One region of the Shewanella sp. KX20019 genome, then DNA from elsewhere that is predicted to be linked to it. Evidence: riboswitches for the same ligand, from Rfam matches in the RefSeq annotation. Region 1 holds a riboswitch; the other holds the start of a gene.
What was found. A riboswitch is a leader RNA that binds a small molecule or an ion and turns the genes downstream of it on or off. The one in region 1 is predicted to bind lysine.
Positions count from the first base shown of each region.

Region 2: another riboswitch for lysine. It lies ahead of JK628_RS15635 (Na+/H+ antiporter NhaC family protein); the one in region 1 lies ahead of lysC (lysine-sensitive aspartokinase 3).

Region 1 covers NZ_CP068437.1:867,039-875,457, reverse strand. Annotated here, with positions in the region: gene JK628_RS03790 (rhombosortase-dependent M36 family metallopeptidase) at 1-706, shown strand, start outside; gene JK628_RS03785 (hypothetical protein) at 820-1,293, opposite strand; gene JK628_RS03780 (succinylglutamate desuccinylase/aspartoacylase family protein) at 1,373-2,479, opposite strand; gene lysC (lysine-sensitive aspartokinase 3) at 2,513-3,877, opposite strand; lysine riboswitch at 4,036-4,217, opposite strand; gene JK628_RS03770 (DUF3293 domain-containing protein) at 4,296-4,724, opposite strand; gene arcA (two-component system response regulator ArcA) at 5,293-6,009, shown strand; gene JK628_RS03760 (S9 family peptidase) at 6,351-8,419, opposite strand, start outside.
Region 2 covers NZ_CP068437.1:3,608,348-3,616,766, forward strand. Annotated here, with positions in the region: gene JK628_RS15630 (M3 family metallopeptidase) at 1-1,501, shown strand, start outside; gene JK628_RS15635 (Na+/H+ antiporter NhaC family protein) at 1,589-3,160, opposite strand; lysine riboswitch at 3,240-3,461, opposite strand; gene JK628_RS15640 (electron transfer flavoprotein subunit alpha/FixB family protein) at 3,659-4,582, opposite strand; gene JK628_RS15645 (electron transfer flavoprotein subunit beta/FixA family protein) at 4,582-5,331, opposite strand; gene JK628_RS15650 (H-NS histone family protein) at 5,670-6,062, shown strand; gene JK628_RS15655 (amidohydrolase family protein) at 6,221-8,419, shown strand, end outside.

The sequences.
Region 1 (8,419 bases):
TGAAATACGTGTCAATGGCGGCGAGTGGGCAGATGTAACAGAAATGGGGGGCGTATTTGGTGGCACAGGTTACTCTGCTGAGCTTGAAAACCTGTTACCGGGTAGAAAAGCATTTACAGGTAATTTACCTATTCCAGGAGAGACCGAATCACTTAACTTTGGCACGGCACTGAATGGCAATGAAGTTCAATTCCGCTTCCGTATTGTATCTGATAGCAACACTAACTCATTTGGTTGGATTGTCGATAACGTTACATTCAGCAATATCACTTCTAATGTGTTCCATACACAAATCGCTGGTGATACCAATGCTTGTGACAATCGCTTACCTAACGTCTCAATAAGCGCAAGCGCTTCAAGCGTTAATGAAGGTGATTCTGTTACGCTATCGTCAGTCATTGTCGATGCTAATGCAGCTGATAGCCATACATATAGCTGGGTACAAACAGCTGGCACATCAGCAACATTAACGGGAGCTGATACTCACGAAGCGACCTTTATTGCACCAACAGTCGCTAGCAGCGAAACCTTGGAGTTCAACCTAACGGTAAATGATGGTACAGACGATGTCGTATCTGAAATCAAAGTTTACGTTAAGGATGTTCCAGAAGTTGCCAAGCCAGCATCGAACTCTTCAAGCGGTGGCTCTATGGGCTGGATAGCATTGATGCTACTGCCATTTGCAGCGTTCCGTCGCCGCAAGTAAGCCTGCTATAATCGACAATTATCAAATGTATTGAGAAATGTAACAGATAACTAAAAGCCATAACGAAAGTTATGGCTTTTTTATTGCCTATCATTAGCTAACTTGAAGAGGTATTAGTATTCGTCCCTTTCTATAGGGCGGCTATAATCTATTTCAATTTCGACTGTACGTAAGCTGACATCCTGTTGTAATGATTTATACAAGACTAACAGGTCAACATTTTCGCCCATTGGTATTAGTCGGTAAGTTTCTGCCGCTATCTGCTCAATATAAAAAAGCTTCTTCTGCTCATCCACTCCAATCTCGCTTTGAACGACAAAACTACCTTTTAACACTCCGCCCTGGCTCATTTCGGGGTTGAAGACCCGAGTTCCTTTGGTTAAAAAAGTAGACTCCGCAAAAAACTTACCGCCGTTTAGCTGGAAGCTAATCGAATGACTTGCCGATATCTTATCTCTGCCTATAGCGATGGCTTCAACCTCAGCGACTTTAGTCACTTTAGCTTCCACATTCTTATTTTGAGTCGCTTTGTCAGCAGTGCAACCCGCAGCTAGCAATAACACTGCGCATAGTGGGATTAGTCGCATAATTCGCACCATCCTTTATCGATAATGTTTTATTTAAACATTAGCATAACATTAAACAGCCCTTACCTAGTGGATGATATTAAAGCTCAAACAGATTGGTCATCAACTTATAAAGCTCCGTCCCTTGATAGACTGAAGCTGAGGCAAAATGAAGAATAGGCACACAGTCTTGCTCAAGCTGCAAAGAGGTTAGTTCCTCTTTGGTCCCATAGCAGTCAAGCCTGAGAATATTGGCCAGCGGAGCGCCAGCTTTTAACGGCACTCCTGGTTGAGCTAGGTACTCAACTAGGCCGCCTTTAGGGGCGTAATATTTTTTATAGTCTTCGAGTAAACAACCAAAGCGATCCATATCAGCTGGAACCACTCTATCCATGATCACGCCACGATGACTAAAATATGCCAAAATGCCCATCGCATCCTCTAAGGCATCTTCCATATCAATACGCTCTTGGCTTGCGAGTTCCAGCGTAAAAGCGGATACCGGCACAGGCATATCTCGGTCTTGACTAGCGGCATACTCCACTAACTCCCACCAGGGACAAAATGCGGCTTCATCCATCGCGCCGCCAAAACTGTTAGGGATGATAAGGCTATAGGGGATAGAAAAGAATCGTGCCGAGCTGCGTTCGTACTCCGGACAATAGAGATGCTTACAAGACTTAGGGCCTGTATGTAGGTCAATGACAATATCAGCCTGATGGGCCAGCATTTGTAAGCTTATCGCTAATCGCTTCCCCGTGGTAACGCCCCAAGGGTTGGCTAAATGAGCCTCACAAGAGGCAAGCAGATGAGCCCTAAATGCCTCTGCCAGCTGCCCGTTATCTAGATCGCAATGTTGCTGATACCATGTTGGAATATCAAAGGAGTGTTCTAGATACTCTCGATTCCAGTTCACCCCAGTAATGGGATCAAAACGCCCGAGTGTAAACTCACCACTCTTTTGATTTATCCCCAAAGGGTTGGCAAGCGGTAGTAAGGTCACTTCACCTTGCACATCCATATTTTCCAACTGCTTCAACAACTGAAAAATAACCGCATTGCCCTGCACTTCAGCTCCGTGAACGTTGGCTTGCACGAACACTTTGGGCGCAGATGGATCTTTTGCTGCTAAATGGTACACCGGAATACTCAGCTCTTGCCCCGTCGCAAGCTCGCCAACATTGAGGCTAGATTGGGTAAATTTCATTTTGTGTACTCTATTCCCTGCTTCAACAGTGGTTTAAGATTCAAATAAGTTTTCATGCAAGGCGCGAATGACATCAGCTGCCTCAGCTTCCTCTACCAGTACGCACAGATTATGAGGGCTAGCCCCTTGGCAGATCATGCGCACGTTATGCGGCTCAAGAACCTCAAACACTCGGCGACATACACCCGCCGTTGAAGCAATTTTATTACCAATAATCGCTACCAGTGCTAAACCATCTTCAACACGAACCCGGCAATGCAGCGACAACTCTTGCAACAATGGCTCACTCAATAAACCATGACCACTTGAATCTGATCCGGTTTTATCTAGTGTTAATGCCACATTAACCTCTGAGGTAGTGATTAAATCAACACTGATTTTATGCCGTGCTAGTGTTGCAAACGTCTCGGCTAGAAACCCTTGCGCATGCAACATTTGCAAGCTGTGCAGGTTCAATAATGTTTGATCTCTTCTTACAGCTACTGCTCGATATACTGGCTCATCGGACACTTGATGACGGATCCACGTCCCTCCCTGCTCGGGCGCCCAGCTAGATCCCACAAAGACTTGAATTTTTTGCCGTACCGCGGGCAAAATAGTAGCAGGATGCAGAACCTTGGCGCCAAAAGTGGCCATCTCAGCCGCTTCATTAAAGCTGATTTCAGCAATAGGCTTAGCATTGGGTGCAAGTCTTGGATCAGTGGTGTAGATCCCTGCAACATCAGTCCAGATCTCAACCGCGGTTGCCCGCAGCGCTTCTGCTAATAGTGCTGCTGAATAATCACTGCCGCCACGCCCCAAAGTCGTGGTTGCTCCCTCTTCATCAGCCCCTATAAAACCTTGGGTAACTATTACTTGAGAACTCAACAATGGCGCTAAATGTTCTTCAGCAAGTTGAGCAATGGACTCAATTTGTGGCTCTGCACGACCATGATGACCATCGGTACGCAACACCTGGCGAACGTCAAATGCCGAGGCTGATGCACCTTTTTCTCGAAGTACCGCAGCAAAAAACAGCGATGAACACATCTCTCCCTGAGATAACAGTTCATCCATAACCGCCTTGCTACGTGTTAACACTAATCGCTCAGCTAAAACGGCGATATGGCTGAGTACCGCGTCAATTTTTGCGGCTACATCCGTTGGATTGCCTAACCTGTCGAGGATCTGATATTGAATTGAAGCGATCTGCTTAATCAGCTGTTTACTTTGCTCGCCCGTTGTTGTCGCTTGAGTTAACGCCACAAGCTTATTCGTTACGCCACTAGACGCACTAACTACCACAACTTTAGTTGCTGAGTTATTGATGATGATATCGGCACAGCGATGCATAGCGTCGTAATCGGCAACAGAGGTGCCACCAAACTTAGCAACAGTTAAACCGTGGATTACAGACATAAAGATGCCTCCACATTAAGTGGGCACAGTGTGGATAAGGTATTGTTTAAAACTGGCTTGAAAACTAACTTGAAAAAAAGCATGAATAAGCTCCGAACTAACTTCGTTCGAAGAGCCTGGTGCTAAGATATGCACCCCAGAGATGGGAAACAGCGATCGTCACCAGAAGCTCTCCACCATAATAAATAGGTGACAATCGTCAGGATTCAGCCTGAGCGACCAATACATAAGACAGTTCCAAATCGTTTTATGTATCTCGGCGTCAATCTCCATCATGAATGGTCAATGGGGTTTGGTCCCCTATCATTCATTACCTAGTTAACGCTCCTCTTCTGTACTCAATCTGTATACAAATCAAGAAAGTGAAAAGTATATAAATTACGCTACTAAGTCAAACGAATTTTATACAACTTTAGAATTACACCATATAGGGTAACTCATGCACTACATTGACCCGCGGCGAGAAAGCGCCGAGCGAGGTTTCTAGTTGTGACAATAAGCATGGGATTAACTGTAACTTATCGGCATCAACATAATAGATGGCGTTTTGATTAAACTTACGCCCCAGCTCAATGGCGGAGGCCTTGTCGGTCGATACAGCCCAGCTTTTTTCCATGTGTTTCCAATCTTGCGACGCCCCCACCATGGCGCGATAAGGCCGGCGCAATTTTAGGATCTCTTGCTGCAGTTTTCGGTCTAACAATCGATTTTGGCAAGGAGCCAGTATCTCTCCTCTTGGGTTGTGCGCAGTGATAATGGCGAATGATATTTTAGAGGACAAACACTGCGTGAACAGGAATTGCGTTTGCTGATACTTACGCCAAAGGCACTCGATTGACTGATTCATTGCTAACAAATTCTCCACTTGAAGTGATTTTATTATAGCAAAATCGTTAGGGCTGCCTAGGTGCGTGATATCGGTCACAGTAAATAAAATTCTGCATGTCTTATTTATCATGCACTTAGGTGTATTCACGTGATCTAAATCATATCTTGCAGTAAATTTGTTAACATTTCATTTGTTAACAAATGCCTAAAACGAGTACAATAGGTCTTGTTGATTGACTCACACTGAATACATGTAATGACACATCTTGTTACATATATCTGAAACAGATAGAAGAGTAATCCACACAGCTGTATCAAATGTGATCTATGTTTGATTTAACATTTATACTTCAGAAAAAAACAATAGTTAAGGAACTTATTCTACTTATTGTTTATCGAAGCTAATACAGTTCACGTTTTCCATATGTGAGATACCCATACTTTACTTATCATGAAGTGTGTTGCCGTTTCAGAATAATTTTTGAAAACACCAACGTGTATCAGTGAAATATCAGCATGAATCGATGGAGTATAAAAATATTTATACTCATGGTTAGAATAGAATTGACAGACATTAGGTAATTAATATGCAAAACCCGCACATTCTGATTGTTGAAGATGAAGCCGTTACAAGAAACACACTTAGAAGTATTTTTGAAGCAGAAGGATATGTGGTCTCTGAAGCCAATGATGGCGCTGAAATGCATAAAGCTATGCAAGACAATAAAGTTAACTTGGTCGTTATGGATATTAACCTACCAGGTAAAAACGGACTTTTATTAGCTCGTGAGCTTCGTGAAATAAATAACATTGGCCTTATTTTTCTAACGGGCCGCGATAACGAAGTAGACAAGATCCTTGGACTTGAAATCGGTGCAGATGATTACATCACTAAACCATTCAACCCTCGTGAACTGACTATTCGTGCTCGCAACCTACTAACACGAGTGAACAGCACTGGTGTTGAGTCTGAAGAGAAAAGCGCAGTTGAGTTCTACCGTTTTAACGGTTGGAGCTTAGAAATAAACAGCCGTTCTCTTGTTAGCCCACAGGGCGAGTCATACAAGCTGCCACGTAGTGAATTCCGCGCTATGCTGCATTTTGTAGAAAACCCAGGCAAGATCCTTAGCCGTGCTGACTTACTAATGAAGATGACTGGTCGTGAGCTTAAGCCACATGACCGTACTGTTGACGTAACGATTCGTCGCATCCGTAAGCACTTCGAAAGCTTGCCAGATACGCCAGAAATCATCGCTACGATCCATGGTGAAGGCTACCGTTTTTGTGGTAACTTAGAAGACTAATTCGATAATCGAATGAAATAAAAGCCAGTCAATTGACTGGCTTTTTTGTTTCTATAATCTGAATTCATCAATAGTAAAAGTAGCCTTATAAAAAACAACTTTAAGCTTAATTAAACCTTAAAAACATTCTCTACCCAGTTAAATTCCGCTAGCAGATAAACTTGATTTGTCAAATATGATGGTCATTATTCTATATATATTTAGGAGTACTCTTCCGCTCTGCCTTTAAATTTTCAGAATAAATAATCTTCTTATTAACGATATTTAATCTTCAGTTAATCAAATATAGGCTGAAAGTCATAAAAAGCACCTCCAGACCTATTTTGAAAATACCGATTTTACTATTTGAGTTCGCGCTCTAAAAAGTCAGCTAAAGAACGATATAAGTGCACTCTGACTTTCTCACCACGCATAGAGTGTTTTGAACCAGGGTAATCAATCATCTGGAATAACTTGCCTTCATCTTGCAAGGCTTTATAAACTCGAGTGCTGTTTTCAAATAGAACATTGTCATCTGCCATACCATGGTACATCAGCAATCCAGACTGGTAGCCTTTAACATAGGGCAATACACTGCTGGCCTCATAACCTTTAGCATTCGTGTCAGGATGGCTCAGATAACGCTCAGTGTAATGAGTGTCATATAGCGACCAATCAGACACCGGCGCACCTGAAATAGCGGCCTTGAAGTAATCAGGCGCTTTAAACAAGCTCATTAATGCCATATAACCGCCATAGCTATGACCGTAGATAGCAATATTGTCGCCATCAACAAAAGGCAAACTGCGGAGATAATCTACCCCAACCTTTTGATCGTTCACCTCAGCCTCACCCAACTGCTTATAGATGACATACTCAAACTTAGTGCCACGATGGGCAGAACCACGGTTATCCAGTTGATAAACGATAAAGCCCTGCTGCAGTAGATGCTGAGTAAAATAATCCTGATGACTCCAGCTGTTTGTCACCAGTTGAGCATGTGGGCCGCCGTAAACACGTACCACCACCGGATATTTTTTGCTGGCATCAAAATGCGTCGGTTTAAACATTCTATATTGTAATGCTTGACCATCTTCAGCGGTTAACTCACCAAACTCAGGTACCTGCCATAGACCAAAGTAATCGTAGAGCGGATGCCCTGATTTCACTTCGTTTTGCTCCACCCACGCTAATCGCTTGCCAGAATTGTTATGCAAACTCACCTGAGGTGGTTGTGATAAGCTGCTGAAATAGTCCAAGTAGACCGCTTGATTGTCAGCAAACACCGTTGAGTGCATACCAGAACGAGTGCTGATTGGCTCCACCTTGCCACCCGCAATAGCGACGCGGTATAACTGCTTCTCTGTCACTTTAGTTTGGCGGCCAGTAAAGTAAACTTGACCGGCTGTTTCATCGATGAACTCAACTCCATCTACTGCCCACTCGCCCTTGGTGAGCTGACGAATAACTTTGCCATCAAGTCCAATCAAGTAGAGGTGGTTAAAGCCATCACGCTCAGATCCCCAGATAAAGGCTTTTTGTTGCTTTAAAAAGTGCAGGTCATCATTGAGATTAATCCACGCTTGGCTGCGCTCTTGAACTAGGTTTTTATTACGCTTGATATCATCAATGTTGACCACTCTTAGATCGAGCGCTTGCTGATCACGAGTTTGCCATTGGTATGACAACTGCTTGCTATCTGGTAACCACTTAACCCGCGGAAGATAGATATCAGTCTCTTTGCCCAAATCGACCCAAGCGACCTTTTTGTCATTAAGTGAAACGACACCCAAGTCAATTTTAACGTTATTCTTGCCTGCATAGGGGTAACGCTGTTCAGTCAGCTTAATGCCATCGGCATAGATCTCGTTGCGCGTTACCTGCTCAACGCCAGACTCGTCGATGCGGGTATAAGCAATCGACGATTCATCCGGTGACCACCAATAGCCCGTCATGCGGCCCATCTCTTCTTGAGCCACAAATTCAGCCATGGCATTTTTGATTGCACCACCGCCATCGGTTGTTAGCGCTGTGACTTTCTCGCTCTTGAGGTCAAGCACATACAAGTTTTGCTCACGCACAAAAGAGACTAAATTGCCCTTAGGAGACAGCCTCGCATCAGTTGCAAAGCCCTCACCGGTGTTAAGCAATTTGACTTGATTACTATCAACAGAAAAATAATACAGTTGCCCAGATGCTGGTATAAGGATAGCTTGACTATCGTCTGCCCAGAAATACTCCATGATCCCTTGGCCATAGATACGTTGACGCTCACGGCGCGCCTTCTCTTCATCTGATAATTCGCCAGCAACAAGCTTATCCGCATCAAGCAGAAGGCTCTGCTTGCCGCTGGCCACATCCATCTGCCACAGGTCATAAAAATGTTGGTCATCTTTCCGACCCGCTAAATAGGTCACTCTCTTACCGTCCG
Region 2 (8,419 bases), 2.6 Mb from region 1:
GGAGATCGCTGTTGTTGTAGACAATGAAGCTGAACTCAGTGGTTTGTCAGACAGTGCCATTCGTGCCGCGGCAGCGGATGCTACAGCCAATGGCCACGACGGTAAGTATCAACTCAACATCACCAACACCACGCGCCAGCCAGTACTGACTCAGTTAGATAATCGCGAGCTGCGCCAGCAAGTGTGGCAAGCCTCTGCCAATCGTGGTCTTGAGGGCGAAAATGAAACGGCCTCCTTTGTTGCCCGTTTAGCGCAGCTTAGAGCGGAGCGCGCAGCACTGCTAGGGTTTGACAGCTGGGCAGATTACCGCCTTGCCCCACAAATGGCCAAAACGCCAGAAGCGGTGTACAAGATGTTCGGCTCTATGGTGCCAGCCGTTGTTGCCAACACCAATAAAGAAGCTGCCGATATCCAAGCGATGATAGACAGCACTGGCGGTGATTTTGAATTGGCACCGTGGGACTGGGCTTACTACGCCGAACTTGTTCGCAAAGATAAGTATGACTTAGACGCCAATGCTATCCGCCCTTACTTTGAGTTTGACCGGGTATTAGAAGATGGAGTTTTTTATACCCTTAAAGAGCTTTATGGTGTGAGCTTTACGCCTCGTCCAGATCTTCCTGTCTACCACCCAGATGTGAAAGCCTATGAGATGTTTGATGAAGATGGTACTAGTTTAGCCATTTTCTACGCCGACCATTTTGCCCGAGAAGGCAAACGCGGTGGAGCCTGGATGAGTTCGTTTGTTGGTCAATCTGAATTGCTAAACAGCAAGCCTGTGGTCGTCAATGTGATGAATATTAAAAAGGCGCCAGCCGGCGAACCGACCTTTGTCAGCTACGATGAAGTGACTACCATGTTCCACGAGATGGGCCATGGCACTCATGGTATGTTCTCTAAGGTAAATTACCCTACCCTTTCTGGTACCTCGGTTTCACGCGACTTTGTCGAGTTTCCATCAACCTTCGAAGAGGATTGGGCGGCGCATCCCAAGGTGTTAGCTAACTATGCCAAGCATTATGAAACTGGTGAGCCTATCCCAGAGGAGCTGCTTAATAAACTGCTTAAATCACGCAGCTTTAACCAAGGCTTCGATACCCTTGAATATATGTCGGCAGCACTGGTTGATTTAGAGTGGCATTCACTTAAAGCGGATGCTCCACTGCAAGATGTTGCCAGCTTTGAAGCTGCGGCACTTAAAAAACATGGGGTTGATCTGCCAGCTGTACCGCCAAGATATAAATCGACCTACTTTGCTCACGCGTTCCCTGGTGGCTACTCAGCTAGTTATTACGCTTACATGTGGAGTGAAATCCTAGCGGCCGATGCCTTTGCTTACGTGCAAACTCAAGGCGGCTTGAACCGTGAGATAGGCATGAAGTTTAGAAAAACCATTCGTGAGGTCGGTAATACTGTGCCGCCAATGGACGCCTACAAAGCCTTTAGAGGTCAAGAGCCAACGACTGAAGCCTTGCTTAATCGCCGTGGTTTAAACAACTAATACTCGTATTCATACTGTATTAATAGCTACAAAAAAGCCGCTCTCATTGAGAGCGGCTTTTAAATGCCTAACGAAAAGCTTTCTAAATTAAGTGGTCGTTCGCTGACAAGATTTAATCCGCAGTATAATCACGCTAATCACAAACAACACACTACAGGTCAATAAGCCTGCCATCACTGACTCAGTGAAACCAAGTACAATGTAGCCACCTAAACTAATGCCTGCGACAATTAACGCATAGGGTAACTGCGTGATCACATGGTCGATATGATGGCAGTTCGCGCCCGTTGAAGACAAAATGGTGGTGTCAGATATCGGTGAACAATGATCGCCAAATACTGCCCCAGCAAGCACTGCAGCCAGCATTGGTAGCATCATGCTCGTGTCACTTCCCATCGCCATATCAGCAGCAATAGGTAACATAATACCGAATGTACCCCAGCTGGTGCCGGTAGAAAATGCGGTTAAACCAGCCAGAATAAACAGCACTGCAGGCAACATCGCAAACGGAATATTACCGGTCGCTAAGCTCGCCATATACTTACCAGTTTCAAGCTGACCGATGACACCTGCTATCGTCCATGCAAAGAGCAAGATGTAGATTGCTGGCAGCATAGATTTCGCGCCTTCAACCACGCCTTTAACGATCATCTTCTTCTCAACACCTTGGTAAGTAACCAGCACAAGCGTGACGATTAAACCAATTAAGGCACCAAAGAAGAGTGATGAACCAACATCGGTATTTTCGAATGCGCCAATCAGGCTAAAGGCTTCATTTTTAGCAGCCAGCGCATCACCACCACTACTCACCATAAAGTAGAATGTAGCGAAGACTAAGACCGTAATGGGTAAGAATAATCCGAGGATTTTACCGGTATCCGCTTCTGGCAAACCAGAGTTGGCCCCAGGGGGTAATCCTTTTGACTCATCATAAAGGTTACCTTTCTGCGCATTAAGCTCATGTTGACGCATAGGGCCAATATCGAGGCCCATCAGCGCGACACACAGTAGCAGTAATAATGCGAAGATAGCGTAGAAGTTCATCGGGATCATCTGCACAAATGTGCTTAAATGTCCTGAATCTGTAAAACCGTGGGCAGTTAAAATACCACCAATCAAGGCAATGATGTACGCGCCCCAGCTTGATACAGGCGAGATAACACAGATAGGTGCAGCCGTTGAATCCAGCAGATAAGCTAACTTACTACGAGAGATGTAGTAACGGTCAGTGAGCGGTCGAGCAACACTCCCCACAACCAAACTATTAAAGTAATCATCAATAAACACCACACAACCCAAGAACATGGTTAATAGTTTGGCATCACGTTTATTACGAATATGATTGCGAGCCCAATCGGCAAACGCACGAGCCGAGCCGCTAACGGTAATGAGCGCAGTGATCATCCCAAGCACGACGAGGAAACCAAGAATGTATAGGTTCCAGCTATTGAGTGCGCCATCATCCCACACTAGCGCCAGAACTTTAGCACCCACGTATTGGGCAGTATTTGCAGCAGAGAAATCGGTCAGCAGTAGTGCACCCAGTAGGATCCCCACCCCAAGAGAAAGTAAAACACGACGGGTTAACATCGCCAGTACGATTGCAACTACCGGAGGCAGCAACGAAAGTGCCGAATCGGCATAGCTTAAAATTGTCATTTAATTATTATCTTCGCTAAGTACGAATGGAGGCCGACTGAACTGGTGGGAGTTAGCATTGAGAGCTGATTACACCTGTCCTATCAGTAGCGCTCCACAGTAATATCAATGTTCGACATTAATATAAAATCTTCTTATCTTCCCGATAAGAAATACTATGGCAGTGCTGTTCCTATTTGGTAACAGCCCCAGCAACAAGCCTCGATATGCTTTGTCACTTCGGCATCAAATCCTTTCTCAACAAGTCATAGGCATCACCCTACTTGTCGGTACTAATATTGAATGCACCTCTACTTCTAAGGACGTTAAATAGACTGAGCTAATTAACGTGAGTGTCATAAAAACATAAGCGGCTTTAGGGATGCTACCCTAAAGCCGCTTATCGTGACACAGATCTCAAATATTACCAACCAATACTCACGACCGATAACAGCTCGGCAACCTTATAAAAACAACTCTGTGTTTTTTCAGCTTGCCAGCAGCCTAACGGTGGATAAGTTAAAGCTGCTCTAATAGCTGTGGCACAGCATCAAACAGATCAGCTTCCAATCCATAGTCAGCCACCTGGAAAATTGGCGCTTCAGGATCTTTGTTGATTGCCACGATCACTTTTGAATCTTTCATGCCAGCGAGATGCTGGATAGCACCAGAAATCCCCACGGCGATGTACAAATCAGGCGCAACAATTTTACCCGTTTGCCCCACTTGCAGATCGTTAGGCACAAAGCCTGCGTCTACTGCAGCACGTGATGCACCCAGTGCCCCACCTAACTTATCGGCAAGTTGCTCTAGTATGCCAAAGTTCTCACTGTTGCCCATTGCACGCCCGCCAGAGACAACAACAGACGCGCTTCCCAGTTCAGGGCGCTCTGATTCGGTCAAACTCTGAGATACAAACTCAACTTGAGGCGCAATCTCTTGCGTCAATGTCACAAGTTCAGCACTGCCATCGCCTGCCACTGCATCAAATGCACTTGAGCGCACTGTGATCACCTTCTTGTCATCCAAGCTCTGGACTGTCGCTAACGCGCTGCCAGCATAGATAGGACGAACGAAGGTATCATTACTCACCACTTCTATCACTTCTGATAACTGGTTTACGTCGAGTAATGCCGCTACCCGAGGCAATACATTCTTACCATGGCTAGAAGCCGCGGCAAGCACATACTCATAGTCCGCTGCAACTTCAGTGACGACTTCCGCAGTGTTTTCAGCTAGGCCGTTAACATAAACGGCGGCATCGGCAACTAATACTTTTCGTATGCCATTGAGCTGTTGTGCACTGCCAACCACATCGCCACAGTTGTGACCGACAACGAGTACATCAATGTCGCCACCAATGGCTTGACCGCATGCCACCACTTTAGCGGTATCCAGTTTTAGACTGGCGTTATCGTGTTCTGCTAATACTAAAATTGCCATTAGATCACCTTCGCTTCATTCTTTAACTTTTCAACCAACTCTTCTACAGAAGATACCATCACACCCGCACTGCGCTCAGCAGGTGGAGTCACTTTAACGACGCTCTGGTGAGACTTGAGGGTCACATCGAAATCGGCTGGAGTGAGTGTCTCAAGTGGTTTACGTTTAGCTTTCATGATATTCGGCAATTTTGCGTAACGTGGCTCGTTTAAACGCAGGTCAGCGGTAACCACAGCTGGTAAAGGTAGCATCAGTGTTTGCAGTCCACCGTCAACTTCGCGAGTCACCGTCAGCTGTTCAGCATTCACTTTTACTTCCGAGGCAAAGGTTGCTTGTGGCATTTTGCCAATCGCCGCTAACATTTGACCCGTTTGGTTGTTGTCGCTATCAATGGATTGCTTACCCAAGATAACTAAGTCTACTTGCTCTTTTTTCTGTACCGCATGAATTAGCTTAGCAACAGATAAAGGCACAAGGTCTTCGTCAGTCTGAATATGGATAGCTCGATCAGCACCGAGTGCTAGCGCCGTTCTCAACTGCTCCTGCGAAGCTTTTGGACCGATGCTCATGACGATGACTTCAGAAGCGCTTCCCGCTTCTTTTAAACGAACGGCTTCTTCTACAGCAATCTCACAAAACGGGTTAATCGCCATTTTAAGGTTTGCGGTATCGACACTTGTATTGTCAGCATTAACCCTGACCTTTACATTGGCATCGACGACACGTTTTACTGGCACCAATACTTTCATAGGGCTTCCTTGTTACGTCTCTTAATGAACGGGATTATGCGAATAGTCACTTATATAGCACAGCAACTATTACAGAAATTAGAGTCACTTTACGTGCTGTTGACGTTAACGTCAACCTAGAGTCGAACACCTGTTCACATTAATATAATGAGATAAGGCGTAATTGGCCGATATCGATAACATTTGAGAAATATAATCGTCTTTTTCACAAATTAATCTTAATTAATACTTTTTATTCTCAATTAAACAGAAATAACATTTGATCCTTATCGAAATAGTTCCTATTATTTGGAACAGAATATAAAATCCTTTCCTATTTTAATTGGACGTTAATCATCATGAGCGAATTTTTAGATATATTGACCCACGGTCGCCGTTTTAAAGCAGCAGTTAAAGAGCTATCTCTTGAAGAGTTAAAAGATCTTGCTGTAAAGCTTGAAAAAATCATCGAAGAAAAAGCATCTCAAGCTGAAGCTGAAAATGAAGCAATGGCTGAGCGTAATGCTAAAATTGAAGAGATTCGTCAACAAATGGAAGCGATTGGTTTATCAGTTGACGATATTGGTGGCGCTGGCGTTAAACCAGCTCCTAAGAAACGTGCACCACGTCCAGCTAAATACCAAATTGAAGTGAATGGCGACATGGTTCAATGGACAGGCCAAGGCCGTATGCCAACTGTATTCAAGAATGAATTAGAAAAAGGTCGTACAATGGACGACTTCCTTATTTAAGTTTCCGTTTACTGCCTATAAAACCCAGCTATTGCTGGGTTTTTTGTTATTACGCATCCAAGAATCATATTCTAAGTTACAAATACTGTTTAGTAATTGTTGTTAAGTTAAGATATCCTCACACTTCCCCTACTCTTCTAACAAACATAAGTACGGTAATGCATAATTATAAAATAAAAGCCCTTGTCGCTCTACTTAGTGTGTTAACCAGCTACAGCACAGTAGCCAATGAGCAATTGACGGATAATACGCCTAGAATCACTGCGTTAAGTCATGCAACGCTAATGTTGAGCCCCGGAAAAACGCTAAACGATGCCACCTTGTTAATTGAAAATAATCGAATAAAGTCGATTATTAAAGATAATGACATTCCCGAAGGCGTTCTTGAGATTAACTTAACAGGTCATATTATCTATCCAGGTTTTATAGATCCATTTACCGAGTATGCAATCGAATATGAATCAGTAAATGAAGCTAGTGATAATCCAGTTTATGAAATAAAACGAATTGGTGGTAATGCAGAGAATGGAGCGATTCATTCAGAAAAAGAGTGGTTCAATTATGTTTATCCCGATCAAGAACAGGCGAAAGAGTGGATTAACAATGGTTTTACCAGTGTTCAATCTAGCTATTTAGATGGCATTTTCAGAGGGCGTGGAGTCAGTTTATCTCTGGCGGATAAGAAAGCGAACGATATTATTTACAGAGCTAAAACCAACCAGTTTATGGCATTTGATAAGGGCTCATCTATACAAGATTACCCGCAGTCATTAATGGGGAGTATCGCGCTTATTAGACAAACATTTTCAGATGCACGTTGGTATAACGACAATATAAGTAAGAGTTCAAATACTAGTAACAACATTGAGTTTAACATCGCATTAGAGCGCCTAGCGGGTCTTGAAGAACAAAGCTTTATATTTCAAACCAAAAATTTGAATAATCAAATAAGAGCAGCTAGATTATTAAATGAGCAAAAAGTAAGAGGCAGCCTAATTGGTAATGGTCGTGAATATGCCAGAATCGATGAACTAAAGTCTTACCCATATAGTTTAGTGTTACCGTTGAATTATCCTGCCGCACCAACAATCATTGATAGTGACAGTGCACGTGATGTGAGTTTAGCGACACTAAGACATTGGGAAAGCGCGCCGAGTAACCTTGCTGTAGTCGCTCAAGCAGATGTCCCTTTTGCACTAACTCAATATGGGATAAAAGCCGACAAATTTTGGCCACGACTTAAGCAAGCAATAAAACGCGGCTTGGATGAAGAGACCGCCCTTGCCGCACTCACAACAGAAGCGGCAGAAATTGCAGGCATAAGTAACATGGTCGGCCAACTAAAGCCTGGCTTTATGGCTGATTTGGTCATTAGTAATGGTAATGTATTTAAAGACGGCAAGATAACAAGCATCTGGTTGCAAGGTGAAGAGCGTCAATTAATCAATCGTGATCTTGCTATGCTTGCTCAACCATACCAACTGCAAATCAACGAGCTCACCTTCGATCTAAACATTGCACAAGATCCCAGTTTAAGCGGGACTTTATCCAGTGGCGAAAAAGAGATAACCCTGGCCAACATCAGCTTCAATCAAGGTCGAATGACTTTTAGTGCTGATTTAACCGAAGCGGGTATTAGTGGCATTAGCCGCTTTACATTGTGGTTTGATGAAGCAGGCCTTCGTGGCCGCCTACTCGACAGTAACAGTCAAACCATCCCCTTTGGTGGTACCAAACTCGAGCTTGTTATTGATGATGAGCCAACGCAGCAACAGGACCAACAAGCGACCTTAAAGCAAGTTGCCAATCAAACATCACCTAATGTGGCCTACGGTCTACAACAGCAACCTATTCAAGATAAGCTGCATATCAAGAACGCCACTCTATGGACATCAGCTAAAAACGGCGTACTTAACAATACTGACTTAATTATCTCTCATGGTGACATCGAAGAGATCGGCAGTAAACTGCGTACGCCTTCAGGTTACCATGTGATTGATGCAACGGGTATGCACCTAACCGCTGGTATCATCGATGAACACTCACACATAGCGCTCAATGGCGGCACTAACGAAGCCACCGATGCAGTCACCTCTGAAGTCAGAATTGGCGATGTCATCAATCCCGACGATATCGCTATCTACCGCGGTCTTGCCGGTGGTGTCACCACAGCGCAAATTTTACATGGCAGTGCCAACCCTATTGGTGGTCAGGCACAGATCATTCAGCTCAAGTGGGGCGACAATGCCGAGCTGCTAAAGTTTGCAGGTGCTCCTGCCAGTATAAAGTTCGCTTTAGGTGAAAACGTCAAGCAGAGTCATTGGGGCGATAACTTTAATAGCCGCTTCCCGCAAAGC